Regions from separate parts of the Isoptericola dokdonensis DS-3 genome, predicted to be linked through region 4. Evidence: riboswitches for the same ligand, from Rfam matches in the RefSeq annotation. Region 4 holds a riboswitch; each other region holds the start of a gene.
The links. Region 4 has a riboswitch for S-adenosylmethionine ahead of I598_RS10165 (aminotransferase class V-fold PLP-dependent enzyme). Riboswitches for the same ligand answer to the same signal wherever they lie in the genome.

Region 1 (3,198 bases), 1.2 Mb from region 4:
AAGCGCAACTACTGCCAGCAGAACGAGTGCCGCACCCACTGCAGGCAGCGGAGTGCGGACGTGACGCGCGGAACGGTGACTACGTCTCATGGGAACGCTCCTGATGCCGGGTCCAGTGCGAGGCAATCGTGGCCGGGGAGGGACCCCGGCGAGAACGGGCCGGTCGGACCAGGTGGTTCGGTGCCGCACGCCGTGTCGTCCACAGAACTTCGCCATCGTATCGTCGGCGTTCGCGCACTGCGCGGCGTCAGGAACCGTCGCGCGGATCGGTCAGCCTCGTCGGTGCGAAGGTGATCTCGTCGAAGGTGACCTCGCAGCCGTCGCCGGTCGGTGACTGCACCTCGAACCCGACCTGTGGTGTCGAGCCGTGCGAGTCGAGCCCGAAGATGCGCACCATGTCCCAGGTGCGCCCGTCGTGGGAGGCGTGGAACAGGTAGATGCCGTCGACCCGGCTGATGCGCAGCCAGGCGGTCGCGCCGACGACGGTGAAGGCGTTGGCGTCGTCGGAGACCGTGCGGTTGACCACCGACACCACCGTCGGCGAGCCGTTCGGCGCGGCCTCGAAGCACAGCTTCGCCCAGTGCTGCTCGTCGTGCCAGACGAGCAGCACCCCTGCGTCGAACGTCGCCCGGAACCCGACGGTGACGCGCGCGCTGAGCTGGAAGTCGCCCTGTGGCGCCTCGCCCAGCAGGGTGGCCGCGTCGAGCTTGGCGGGCTGGTCGGGGAACGGCGGGACGAAGATGTCGGTGCCCGGCTCCGCGGAGGCCCGGACCCCGTCGGTGCCGACGATCTTCCACGGGACCCGGGACGGGACGAGCGTGAAGGGGAGCGGGGGGACGGCGAGAGCGGACATGGAACTCCTCGGCAGTGAAGGGGTCGGTGCTGGTGGGCCGGCCGCCAGCCAGGATGCCATCGGCTCGTCGCGAGGGACGACTCGGGCGGTCGGGTGGGCGTGCCCTGATGAGCGACTCAGGGCTCGGACGGCCGAGCGGGTTCGACGTGCCGCGAACCGGTGCCCCTGGCATCATTCGGAGTGATGTCAGCGCTTTCCCGTTCTCTGCACCGCGCCCTCCGTGCCGTCGTCGGCAAGCTGGTCGGGGACGACCCGCACCCGCGGTACTCCGACCTCGACGAGGCGGACGGGCTCCACCACCGGCAGGCCGCGCCGTCGGCCGGCACCCAGGAGCGCGACGACGACGCGGACGGGAACGCGAACGCCGCCTGACCCACCCGATGTCGTCGACGTCGCGGGCCCGCACCGACGCGGGCGCGTCGTCCGGCGGCGTGTGTCGGAGCGATCGGCTACATTCTCCCCAGGTCACGAGCGACCAGCGACACGCCCTCCGCGTGCTGGTCCGGCAACCGCGCCCCTCGCGCACGGTGCCCCAGGAGGAAGACCGGCCCGCCACGACCGTGGCGGGAAGAGCGAAGGGAGAACTCTCGATGTCCGACTACACCCTCGACCTCGACGGCTTCGTCGAGCCGGTCCGGCCGTCCGCCGAGACCGCGAGACTGCGACGCCACGGCATCGCCTCGACGACCGGCGACCACCTGTGCACCGCCTGCCTGGTGGGGACGTGGCCCGTCGGCATCGGCCGGCTCTCGCAGACGCTGTGCGACGGCTGCCGTGCGGTCGACACCGAGGTCGCCCGGCGGGCCAGGTTGCCGGGTGGGACGACGGCGGGGCGGTTCCCGCGGGGCACGGCGCGGTGGGGCGGGTTGCACGACGAGTCCGACCCGGACTGGGAGCCGATCCGCGAGGCGCACCGGTACCGGCGGTCGCTGCTGGAGCGGGTCTTCGTGCAGGCGCGTGCGTACGGCCTGGTGCGGCTGGTCGAGCAGGAGGCCGGGCGCCCGCCACGCGAGCTCGTCCTGGTCGGCGACCTGCGTCGGCGCGACGTCCTCGTCGCGGAGCCCGAGGCGCGCGTCGCCCGGTTCGCGCGCTGGCTGGCGGCGCTCGACCCCGCCGGTCACGACGCGCGCTCCGTCGTCCTCGCCGACGTCGTCCCGCTGGCTCGCACGCTGCGTGCTGCGGAGAAGGACGCCCGGCGCCGCCGTGCCCGGAGGGACCTGGAGCGGGTGGCGCGCGAGGCCGTCGCCGCCCCGCGTGCCGTCCTCACCGCGGTCCGGCAGGTCGTGGAGGCCGAGCGGCCGGTCCGGTGACGTGTGGCCCGGCGCCTGCCGACCACGACTGATGACGCGCGGGTGAACGACCGTGAACACTCGCCGAACAGTCGCCGCGGATGCCGATTTCGCCCGACATGTCCGGAACGGCGTCACCATACTGACGCCGTGCATGACGAGATCAGCCAGGTGGCCCGGCACCGGCAGCTCCGCGGCGGCGTGCGGCTCGCCGGGGTCGTGTCCGACCTCGCGCAACCCCTCACCGTCGTCGGGTCCTCCATGCCCGTGGGGCAGCTCGAGGTGATGTTCCGCAACCCCGAGGTGACCTGCGTCGTCGTCGAGGACGAGGAGTCCGACCGGGTCGGCATGGTGATGCGCGCCGGTCTCGCCGCCGCGCTGACCGGACGTCTCGGGTACGGGCGCGCCGTCCTGGAGCGCCGGCCTGTCGCGACGGTCACCCACTGGGAGCCGATGGTCGTGCGTCCCGACGAGGCCGTCTCCGCCGTCGCGACGCGCGCCATGGAGCGCACCGAGGAGCACCGCTACGACGACGTCCTCGTCGCCGGGCCGACGTGGGCGGGCGCGGGGACGGCCGATCTCATGCGGTCCCTCGTGGCGGCGCTCGCGGAGCGGTCCTCGGTGGACCCGCAGACCCGGCTGCCCGCCCGGGCCGCCACGTGGCACTCCCTGGGGCGGCGCTGCGAGCTCGTGCGTGGCGGCGGGACGCGGGTCGTCGTCGTCCTGCTGGACGTCGCGGGCATGTCGCGGCTCAACGCGCGGCACGGCCTGGCCACGGGCGACGCCGTCCTCACCGAGCTCGGCGCGCGGTTGCGGGACGACCTGCCGCGCGGCTGCGAGGCCGGGCGCGTCGACGGGGACCGGTTCGCCGTCCTCGCGATCCTGCCGCCCATGGACGACGTGCACGCGGCGGCGTCCGCGGACCAGCTGCGCCGGTACGTGCTCGCCCGGGTCATGGAGCCGCCCGCCCACCTCGACGCCCTGGTCTGGCCGGACCTGCGCTCGTCCGTGGTGTGGTCCGCGGAGGGTTCCGGTGACCCCGAGCGGCTCGTCCGC
Region 2 (3,198 bases), 520 kb from region 4:
GTCGTCGACGAACGAGATCGGGGTGTCCGGGCCGATCTCGGGCACGAGGTAGTGGTAGTTCGTGTCGAACCACTTGGTCATCTCGAGCGGTGCGTCGTCGCCGGCGCCCCGTGCCACCGTGAAGTAGGCGGCGGCGTCGAGCCGACCCGCGGCGTCGGTGAGGGGGGTGAACCGGGCGGGCACGGCGCCGAGCGTCGCGACGACGTCGAGCACCTGGTCGTAGGACGAGAACGACCCGGGCACGGAGCCGTCGGACGGGTCGAGCCCGAGCTCGACGAGCCGTTGCACGGTGGCGAGCCGCAGGTCGGCGGCCGTGGCCTCGAGCTCGGCGGCGGTGGTGCGCCCGGCCCAGAACGCCTCGACGGCGCGCTTGAGCTCGCGGCGCCGCCCGATGCGGGGGTAGCCGAGGACGGTGCCGCCGGGGAAGGCGGGCGACGTGGACGCAGGGACGGGGGTGACGCTGGTGGACATGAGCTCTCCTCAGATGGGTAGACGCCGCCGGGGTACGCCACGGCAACCGTCGTCCCGGGGGACGACGGGGAGCCGCTGCGGTCAGCGGGTCAGACTGCGGGGATGCTCGGTACCCACGGCCTTCTGGCCAGGTCGACGCCGTCGGACGGCGTACCGCCGAGGTTGACACCCTCGAGCAGGTCCAGAGCGGGACGGAACTGGTTGAACGTGTACACGTGCAGGCCGGGGGCGCCGGCGTCGAGCACGCGCTGGGCGAGCTCGGTGCCGTAGGCCGTGCCGTAGGCGTGCTGCGCCTCGGCGTCCGGCAGGGCGTCGAGCGCGTCCAGCAGGTGCTGGGGCGCGCGGACGCCGGTGAGCTCCTCGACGCGACGGAGCCGGCGCGGGTCCGTCGTGGGCAGCAGCCCGGCGAGGATCGGGATCGTCACCCCGGCCGCGCGGGCCGCAGTGACGAAGTCGGTGTACGAGGTGGCCTCGTAGAACAGCTGGGTGATGGCGAAGGACGCCCCGGCCTGCTGCTTCTCCAGCAGGCGCTGCACCTCCTGGGCGCGCGTGGTGCCGGCCTGGACGTTGCCGTCGACGAACGTGGCGACGGCGATGGTCAGGGGGCGGGCGGCACCGCGCAGCGCCGTGGAGGGGTCGGACTCGCAGCGGCGCGCCTCGACCTCCCGCAGCAGGGCGATGAGCTCGAGCGAGGAGTGCACGCCGTCGGCGGGAGGCCGCCAGTCGGGCTGGTCCTTCGGGGGGTCCCCGCGCAGCGCGAGCACGGTGCGGACCCCGGCCTCGAGGAACGTGTCGATGACCGCCGAGACGTCCTCGCGGGACGCCCCGACGCAGGTGAGGTGCGCGACGGGCAGCACGGAGGTGCCGGCCAGGAGCGTGGCGACGACGTCGCGTGCCGTGTCGCGGTCACCGCCGCCGGCGCCGTACGTGACCGACACGAAGTCGGGCCGCGCGTCGACCAGACGGCGGGCCGTCTCCCAGAACCTGGGCGCGGCGGCGGGCCGCCGCGGCGGCATGAGCTCGAAGCTCACCGTCGGACGGTGCGGGTGCGGTAGTGCCTCTGCGACCATGCGTCACTCCATCGGGCCTGGTGTTGAGCACCTTCGTCCTCGGGAGGCTTCCGTCGGAGAACGGGTTGCTGCGGCGTCGTCGAGCCAGGACTCTCGGCCGCTCTGGATGGCTTGGCGACGACTCTAGAGCCTGTTCGACCAGCGGACAACACTCTCCACATCGTGAGACGCCCGTGTCTGCTCTCCGACGACGGCGCGACGACCGACTCACCAGGCGCGAGCCCGCCGACCTTCCTAGCATGACCCCATGGCGCTGCCCCGGCTGCACGAGCACGTCGTCGCCGACGTCGTCGACGGCGTCCGCGCGGGGACCAGCACCGTCGTGACCGGCCTGCCCGGGGCCGGCCGCACCGCCGTCCTGCGCCGCGTCGGCGACCTGCTCGGCGACGACGGGTACCGGCTGCTGACCGTCCGCGGAGCCCGTGCCCTCCAGGACAGGCCGCTCGAGGCGCTCGCGGTCAGCACGCTGGGCGTCGAGCGGCCCGCCCGCGGCCCGTCGCTGCTCGCCACCTACGTGACCGCGCTCGAACGACAGGCCGAGGGCGGCCGCCTCGTGCTCCTCGTCGACGACGTCGACGACCTCGACGCGGACTCCGTCGGCGCGCTGGTCGCCGCCTGGGGGCGGGTCCCGTTCCCCGTCGTCGCCACCTCGCGGCCCGCGCTGCCGGCCTCCGACGGTCGCGGGCTCGTCGCCTCCGTCACGCCGGTCGACCTGGTCGAGCTGCCGCCGCTGTCCTACGAGGACTCCGCGCGCCTCGCCGAGAGCGTCGTCGGCGGCCCCCTCGCCGCCGAGACCGCCGGGCGCATCCATGCCAAATCCGGCGGGATGCCGGGTTTCGTCGCCGGCATCGCGCGCACCGCGCGCCGCGGCGGTCGCCTCGTCCGCGTGGACGGCGTCTGGCGGGCCCACGGCGAGCTCTGGGCGCCCGCGCTGGCCGCCACCGTCGACCGGCTCACCGCCGGGCTCGACACCGAGACGCTGCACGCCGCCCAGGTCCTGGCGCTCGCCGGACCGGTCACCACGACCGTCGCCCGGCGGCTCGTGCCCTGGCCGGTCCTCGAGCAGCTCGACGGTCACGGCCTGCTGCGCACCCTGCGGCAGGCCGACCGCGACCACGTCGCGCTCTACCCGCCCCTCGTCGCCGAGCAGCTCCAGCACGCCGGGCGCAGCACGCTGCGGCTGCGCGTCACCCAGGAGATCAGCCGCGCCCTGTCCGGCGACGTCCCCGAAGGTCTCAGCGGACCTGTCGAGGCGCGGCAGGTGCGGGCCGGCCTCGAGGTGTCCACCGCCGAGGGCCGCGAGACCAGCACGCTGCGCAACCGGCTCATCGCCGAGCACGTGCTGCGGCAGCGCGCCGTCCGCGGCGCCGAGTGGGAGCACGACCGCACCGCGGCCACCGCCGTCCCCTACCTGGAGACCCTGCTCGTCCAGGGCGGCAAGGGCTCGGCGGAGGTCGTCGCGGGCACCCGGGAGGTCGGCGACCCCACCGCCGTCGCCCTGCTGCGGGCCATGGAGGCGGTCCGGCTCGCGGTCGAGGTCGGGGACGTCGACGCGGCCCACCGCGCCCTCTCCGCCCCGCTGCCCGCCGCGATCGCCCGCGAACCCGGTCTCGACCGGCTCCTCGCGGCCCTCGACCGGCGCCTGAGCCTCGTCGTC
Region 3 (3,198 bases), 620 kb from region 4:
AGGCCGCGCGGTCGCACGCGGTCGGGTGAGAGCGCGCCGAACACGTGGGCGATCTGCTTGGTGGAGCGCAGGTTCTCGTCGAGGGTGACGGGCACGAGGTCGAGGGGTGCCTGCCCGTCGCGGGGGAAGACGCGCTGCGCGTCGTCGAGGAAGACGGTGAGGCCGCCGTGGTCGGGGTCGCGCAGGCAGCGCAGCAGCGACGGCCACCACAGGTCGCCGAAGTCCTGCGCCTCGTCGACGACGACGGCGTCGAACAGGTCGTCCGGCCCGCGCTCGCCGGCGAGGCGGCCGAGCTCGAGCGGCAGGTCGCGCTCCCAGTAGTCAGGGTCGTCGTCGCGGCCGCCGGTGGCGCCCCAGCTGCGGGGCAGGTCGTGGAAGAGCCCGACGTAGGCGGGTCGTTCCCGCGCTGGCCAGGTGGCGGTGATCCGTTCGAGGTAGCGGCCGAGGCCGCGGGAGTAGCAGAGCAGGGCGACCCGCTCCCCGGCGCGGGTGCGGCGTCGGGCCTGCTCCAGCGCGAGGTACGTCTTGCCGGACCCGGCGCCGCCGACGACGCGCAGGCGCCGCACCTGGGCGAACAGGTCGAGGACGCGGGACTGGTCGCGGGTCATCTGCTCGAGCCAGGTCTCGTGCTCGAGCGCACGGGTGAGGTGCTCGGCGTGGCCGGGGAAACCGCCGGCGAGGGACGTGGCGAGCTCGTCGACGCCGAGGTCGTCGAGCGGGAAGTGCCCCTGCCCGTGCCGTTCGATCGCGTGCTTGACGCGCGCCGCGACCTGACCGGGTGACTCGAGGTCGCCCCGGTCGACCAGCATGTCGCGGGGCAGGTCGAGCGTCTGCCAGTCGCCCGGCACGTACCGGTGCGGGAACGCGACGAGGTGCGCGGTGCGGGACGACGCCGCCAGGTCGCCGCGCTCGCGCAGCAGCGCCTGCAGGGCGTGGCGGGCGCCCTGCACCTGCGCGACGGGGTCGATGCGGTGCCGCGCGTCCCCGCTGCCCTGGTACCAGGCGCCGTCGACCCGGTCGACGTACCCGCCCTTGACTTCGATCGCGGCGATCCCGACCCCGGGCCAGGCGACGAGCACGTCGATCTCGTACTCCTGTGCGCCCTCCTGCAGGTGGACGCCGTGGAACAGGGCGGCGCCGTCCGGCAGCGCGTCCGCGAGCGCCTCCCACACGGCGCGCTCGGCGCCGCCGTCGTCGGGGAACCGGGGGTCGGGCGGGAGGAGGCGCACCATGCCCACTTCGTACCGGATTCCCTTGTCCGCGTCACGCGTGCGCCAGGGAACGGTCGCCGCCGTCACCGGATTTCACCCGGGTGCTGCGCGAGACTGCTGGTCGGGTGCACGGCCCTCGCCCAGGCGAGGTGCCGACGGCGCTGCTCGGCCCCGTCCCACGGGCGACGACGCCAGTCGTCGAACCAGGCGAAGCGGACGGCCGCCGTACGGGCCACGGTGACGACACCACCGCGCGAGGGCACGGCACCCCAGTACGGCGCGTGGTCGTCGAGGACGAACACCGGCAGTCCGCCCGCCACCGCGCCTACCCATAGGTCCCCGAACGCGAGCGTGGCGTGGGCGGTGGTGCGGCGCGTCAGGCTCTCGCCCTGGATCGTCGTGACCAGCGGGCTCCCACCGCGCGCGGCGGCGACCTCCCGATCGAGACGCAGGCAGTCGTCGCAGACGTGCCGCTGCGCGTCCTTGAAGTTCCGCAGGGGCACGGTGGCACGAAGGCAGACCTGGCAGAGCCGGTGCGCCCGGACTGCCGCCGTGCAGGAGCGCCGGGACCGCGGCCGCTGGACCCCGGTGTGGACGGGGCAGACGAGCTCGCCGACCGAGCTGAGGGCGGTGCGGCACGGGTCGTCGGCGTCGACCTCGTGGACGGTGCCGTGCGGGGTGCGGAACGTGAAGGACATGCGGGCTCCCGGGTCAGGGGCCGACGACGTCGGTGCGCCGGAGCGCTCCGAGGTGACGTCGACCTCGCTCTTCCCTGCGCCTGTCGGCGCGGGGCGGGTCTTCCTCCTGGGGCACCGTGCGCGAGGGGCGCGGTTGCCGGACCGGCACGCGGAGGGCGTGTTGCCGGTCGCTCGTGACCTGGGCAGATGTCTACCCGACGGGTCGGTGACCTGGCAACTCGGCCGTGGCGGCACGCACCTGGTCGGGCGCGGTGTCGGACGGCGGGGCTACGGTCGTGCGCATGACCTACGCCAACGTCGGCACCCTCGGTACGGCCCCCGGGCGGCGGGACGAGCTCGTCGCGCACCTCACGCGGCGCAGCCCCGAGCTCGCGGCCGCGGGCTGCCTGCTCTACGAGGTCGGCACCCACGACGACCACCCGGACACCGTGTTCGTCGCCGAGCTGTGGACGTCCGCGGCGGCGCACCGCGACTCCTTGGAGCTGCCGGCGGTCCAGGAGTCCATCGCCGCTGCCCGCCCGCTGCTGTCCGGGGAGTTCGGCGGGTTCGACTTCACCGTCGCGGGCTCACCGCTGCGGGGCTGAGCCTCAGCCGATCGCCTCGCGCAGCAGGCGCACGGCACGCGGCCCGACGCCGTGCAACGCCAGCAGGTCCCCGTCGGAGCGTTCGGCGACCGCCGCGAGCGTCGTGATCCCGGCGCCCGCGAGCGCCCGGGTCGCGGGCCGCCCGATGGTGGCCGGCAGGTCGCCGACCGACCCGGGCGCGGCGGAGTCCGCCGCCACCACCGTCTCGACGAGCTCGTGCGGAGCGCACGCGAGCCAGGCGCGCCGCACCCAGTGGTTGAGCTGCTGCCCATCGAGGTCGTCGAGGCCCACCGCGACGCCGCCGGGCGACTCCTCGGCGCCGCCGATCTGTCCGAGCAGGGCTTCGGCGTCCGCCGCGTCGAGCGCGAGCTGGATCCCGATGCCCGGTACGGCCGAGACGAACACGACGTCGTGCACCCGGAAGGCACCCTCGGACTCGACGACGTCGGGCAGCGCGAGGGCGGCCTGGCGGAGCTGTTTCTCGGAGGTCATGCGTCCACGCTCGCACGGACGCGGCCTGTGCGCCGGTCAGTCGAAGTAGGAGGGCACGTCGATCGACCCGCCGGCGGCGGAGAACTCGTCGTCGACGGCGGCGCGGAGGCCGTCGTCGCACAGGTAGTCGAGCGCGGTGAGTGCCAGCCCGGCGGCGCCGTCGACGGCGGCGGCCACCGCGCGGGCGGAGCCGGCGGCGGCGGCGAAGTCTTT
Region 4 (3,198 bases):
ACGACATCACGGTCGGGCCGGAGGCCCGGGCCGCCCTGGACGCGGGCGTGCAGGCGCTGGCCGGGCTGGGGCACGGCGTCGAGGGACACACGTGGGACCCGGCGCCGGAGTACGGCGACGCGTTCCGCACCCTGTGGATGGCGGGTGCGTCGGCGGTGCCGGTCGACGACGACGCGACGCTGGACCGGATGGAGCCGTTGACGGCCTGGCTGGTGCGGCGCGGGCGGGAGGTCCCGGCGCGCGAGCTGGTGGCGGCGCTGCGCACGCTGGTGGCGTTCGAGCGGCGGCTCGTCGCGGGGTTCGGCGACCTGGACGCGGTGGTGACGCCGGCGCTGGCGATGACGCCGCGCCCGGTGGGCTGGTTCGACCCCGAGGACCCGGACCGCAACTTCGTCCAGCAGTGCCAGTACACGCCGTTCACGTCGTGGTTGAACGTCGCGGGTCTGCCGGCGATCACGGTGCCGGCGCACTGGACCGCCGACGGGCTGCCGATGGGGGTGCAGATCATCGGGCGTCCGGGCGGGGAGGCGGCGCTGCTGGCGATCGCCGCCCAGCTCGAGGACGTGCTGCGCTGGCCGGAGAAGCACCCGCCCGTCTGGTAGCCGGTCGGCTTCGCCCCCCGGCAGGTCAGTCGGGCAGGCAGCCGACGGCGTCCTCGGCGCCCAGCGCGGCGGTCGCGAGCAGACCTTCCAGGCCGGAGCCCTCGGGCACGGGACGCGGGTCGTCCACCACGATCCACAGCCCGTCGACGACGTCGTAGCGCGCCTGCGGGCCGTCGGCGACGAGGGCCGCGACGGCGGCGACGAGCCGTTCGACCTCCTCGCCGGCGGTGCCGACGCCGACGGAGGCACGCACGGCGCCACCGTCGAGGCCAAGCCGGGCGAGCAGCGGATGGGCGCAGAACCGGCCGTCGCGCACACCGATGCCGTGCTCGGCGGACAGGTAGGCGGCGACGAGGCCCGCGTCGCAGCCGGCGACGGTGAAGGTCACCACGCCGACGGTGTCGGCGGCGTCGGGCCACAGGTGCACGACGTCGACGCCGTCGATGGCGCCGAGCCCGGCGACGAGACGACGGCGCAGCGCGTCCTCGTGCTCGCGCAGCTCGTCGGGGTCGACCTCGGCGAGGGCCTGGCAGGCGGCCGCGAGCGAGACGGCGCCGAGCACGTTGGGCGACCCGGCCTCGTGGCGGGCGGGGGCGTCGTGCCACTCGGTGGCGTCGGTGCGAACGCGGCGCACGGCGCCACCGCCCGCGAGGTAGGGGGTGCCGGTGTCGAGCCAGTCGCGGCGGCCGACCAGCGCGCCGCCGCCGAACGGCGCGTACGTCTTGTGCCCGGAGAACGCGACGTAGTCGACGCCCGTGGCCTCCAGCGAGAAGCGGCGGTGCGGCACGAGCTGGGCGCCGTCGAGGAGGAGGCGGGCGCCGTGGTCGTGCGCGGCGGCGACGAGCGCGGCGACGTCGAGCGCCTCGCCGGTGACGTTGGACGCCCCGGTGACGGAGAGCAGCGCGTACCCGCGGCCCGCTGCGGCCCCGGCGGCCAGCTCGTCGCGCAACGCCTGCACGGTGGCCGCGGCGGTGTCCCGCCCGGTGACGACGGTCGCGTCGGCCTCGCGCTGCCAGGGCAGGAAGTTCGCGTGGTGCTCCACGTCGAGGACGAGGACGCGGCCGGGCGTGCCGTCGGTGGCGGCGGGCACGCAGCCGGCGAGCAGGTTGAGCGCGTCGGTGGTGTTGCGCACGACGATCGTGACGTCGTCCTCGCGGGCGCCGACGAAGTCGCCGATGGTGCGTCGTGCCTGCTCGTAGAGGGCGGTGGAGACCTGCGAGAGGTATCCGGCGCCGCGGTGCACGGAGGCGTACAGCGGGAGGGTGGCGGCGACGCGGTCGGCGACGGCCTGCAGGGCCGGGGCGGAGGCCGCGACGTCGAGGTTCGCGTAGGGGACGCGGCGGCCGTCCACGAGCGGCGCGAGGGTGTCGTGCCCGGTGACGGGCAGGACGGGGGCGTGGTCGGCGACGGTGTCGACCTGCGTACAGGCGGGGGCCTCGGTGAGCGTGGTCATGGCGGTACCTCCTGTGGTCCGGGGAGGTGCCTCCCCGCGCTTGCCCGACGCCGGTCGACGTCGTGCCTGGTCGTCACCCGGGGCACCCCGCCGCGAGGGGAGGGTTGCCGGCCAGCGAGCCGGGGCTTCGCGCTGGCGCTCATGACCTGGCATCCATGCTGCGGCGCCACCTTGCCGTCGTCAAGCCTTGGGACGGGTGTCTCACGATGCGGGCGATGAGCGCCCGCATGCTCGCTCTGCGAGACACCCGTCCCGCAGAGCGGGACCGCTGTCGTACGATCGCCGTGACCATCCCGAGCGGCCGAGTGACGTGGCACGACGACGCCGCAGCAACCCCGCGGGACCGGGCACCGCCGTCGACGCGACGCGAGGCCGGGGACCGGGCGCGGGTGCTACCGCCACGACCGATGGAGGAGTGCGCGATGACCGCGACCGTGCAGGCTCGGCCCGCCGAGGGCTACGCCGGAGACATCACCCCGCAGCAGGCGTGGGACCTGCTCGCCGGATCCCCCGACGCCGTGCTCGTCGACGTCCGCACCGAGGGCGAGTGGCGCCTGATCGGCGTGCCCGACGTCGCGGAGCTCGGCAAGCAGGTCGTCCTCACCCAGTGGGTCACGGCCGACGGCCGCCCCAACCCGGGCTTCCTCACCGAGCTCGCGGCCGCGGGGGTCGCGGGTGACGGCCCCGTCGTGTTCCTGTGTCGGTCCGGCCAGCGCTCCATCGGCGCGGCCCGCCTGGCGACGTCGGCCGGGATCGCGCCGTCGTACAACGTGCTCGAGGGCTTCGAGGGCGCGCCGGGTCTGGACGGCCTGCGCACCCGCGAGGGCTGGAAGGTCGCCGGCCTGCCCACCACGGAGTACCGGCCGTGACCCGCGTCGAGATCCCCACCGGACCGGGCGCGAACCCCGAGCTCGTCGGCGGGTCCGGTCGCGGCCCGCTGCCCGACACCGTGCGCCCCGCCACCCTGGCCGTGCGCGGCGGGCACCGCCGCTCCGACTTCAACGAGACCTCCGAGGGCCTGTTCCTCACGCAGGGCTACGTCTACGACTCGGCGGCCGACGCCGAGGCCGCGTTCAGCGGCGACCACTCGCGGTTCGTGTACTCCCGCTACGGCAACCCCACGGTCCGCACGTTCGAGGAGCG

Region 1: linked by a shared signal. The riboswitch ahead of I598_RS15670 (hypothetical protein) and the one ahead of I598_RS10165 (aminotransferase class V-fold PLP-dependent enzyme) in region 4 are both predicted to bind S-adenosylmethionine.
Region 2: linked by a shared signal. The riboswitch ahead of I598_RS12565 (methylenetetrahydrofolate reductase) and the one ahead of I598_RS10165 (aminotransferase class V-fold PLP-dependent enzyme) in region 4 are both predicted to bind S-adenosylmethionine.
Region 3: linked by a shared signal. The riboswitch ahead of I598_RS13000 (hypothetical protein) and the one ahead of I598_RS10165 (aminotransferase class V-fold PLP-dependent enzyme) in region 4 are both predicted to bind S-adenosylmethionine.

Annotation. Positions count from the first base shown of each region.
Region 1 is NZ_CP014209.1:3,417,699-3,420,896, forward strand. It holds gene I598_RS15660 (DUF1349 domain-containing protein) at 248-853, opposite strand; gene I598_RS15665 (hypothetical protein) at 1,037-1,225, shown strand; SAM riboswitch class IV at 1,317-1,432, shown strand; gene I598_RS15670 (hypothetical protein) at 1,444-2,163, shown strand; gene I598_RS15675 (diguanylate cyclase domain-containing protein) at 2,293-3,198, shown strand, end outside.
Region 2 is NZ_CP014209.1:2,696,989-2,700,186, forward strand. It holds gene metE (5-methyltetrahydropteroyltriglutamate--homocysteine S-methyltransferase) at 1-471, opposite strand, end outside; gene I598_RS12565 (methylenetetrahydrofolate reductase) at 561-1,502, opposite strand; SAM riboswitch class I at 1,547-1,654, opposite strand; gene I598_RS12570 (LuxR C-terminal-related transcriptional regulator) at 1,789-3,198, shown strand, end outside.
Region 3 is NZ_CP014209.1:2,797,195-2,800,392, reverse strand. It holds gene I598_RS13005 (nuclease-related domain-containing DEAD/DEAH box helicase) at 1-1,232, opposite strand, end outside; gene I598_RS13000 (hypothetical protein) at 1,295-1,909, opposite strand; SAM riboswitch class IV at 1,971-2,088, opposite strand; gene I598_RS12995 (putative quinol monooxygenase) at 2,191-2,493, shown strand; gene I598_RS18140 (helix-hairpin-helix domain-containing protein) at 2,497-2,985, opposite strand; gene I598_RS12985 (M20 family metallopeptidase) at 3,022-3,198, opposite strand, start outside.
Region 4 is NZ_CP014209.1:2,178,039-2,181,236, forward strand. It holds gene I598_RS10160 (amidase) at 1-602, shown strand, start outside; gene I598_RS10165 (aminotransferase class V-fold PLP-dependent enzyme) at 628-2,055, opposite strand; SAM riboswitch class IV at 2,087-2,202, opposite strand; gene I598_RS10170 (rhodanese-like domain-containing protein) at 2,478-2,924, shown strand; gene I598_RS10175 (O-succinylhomoserine sulfhydrylase) at 2,993-3,198, shown strand, end outside.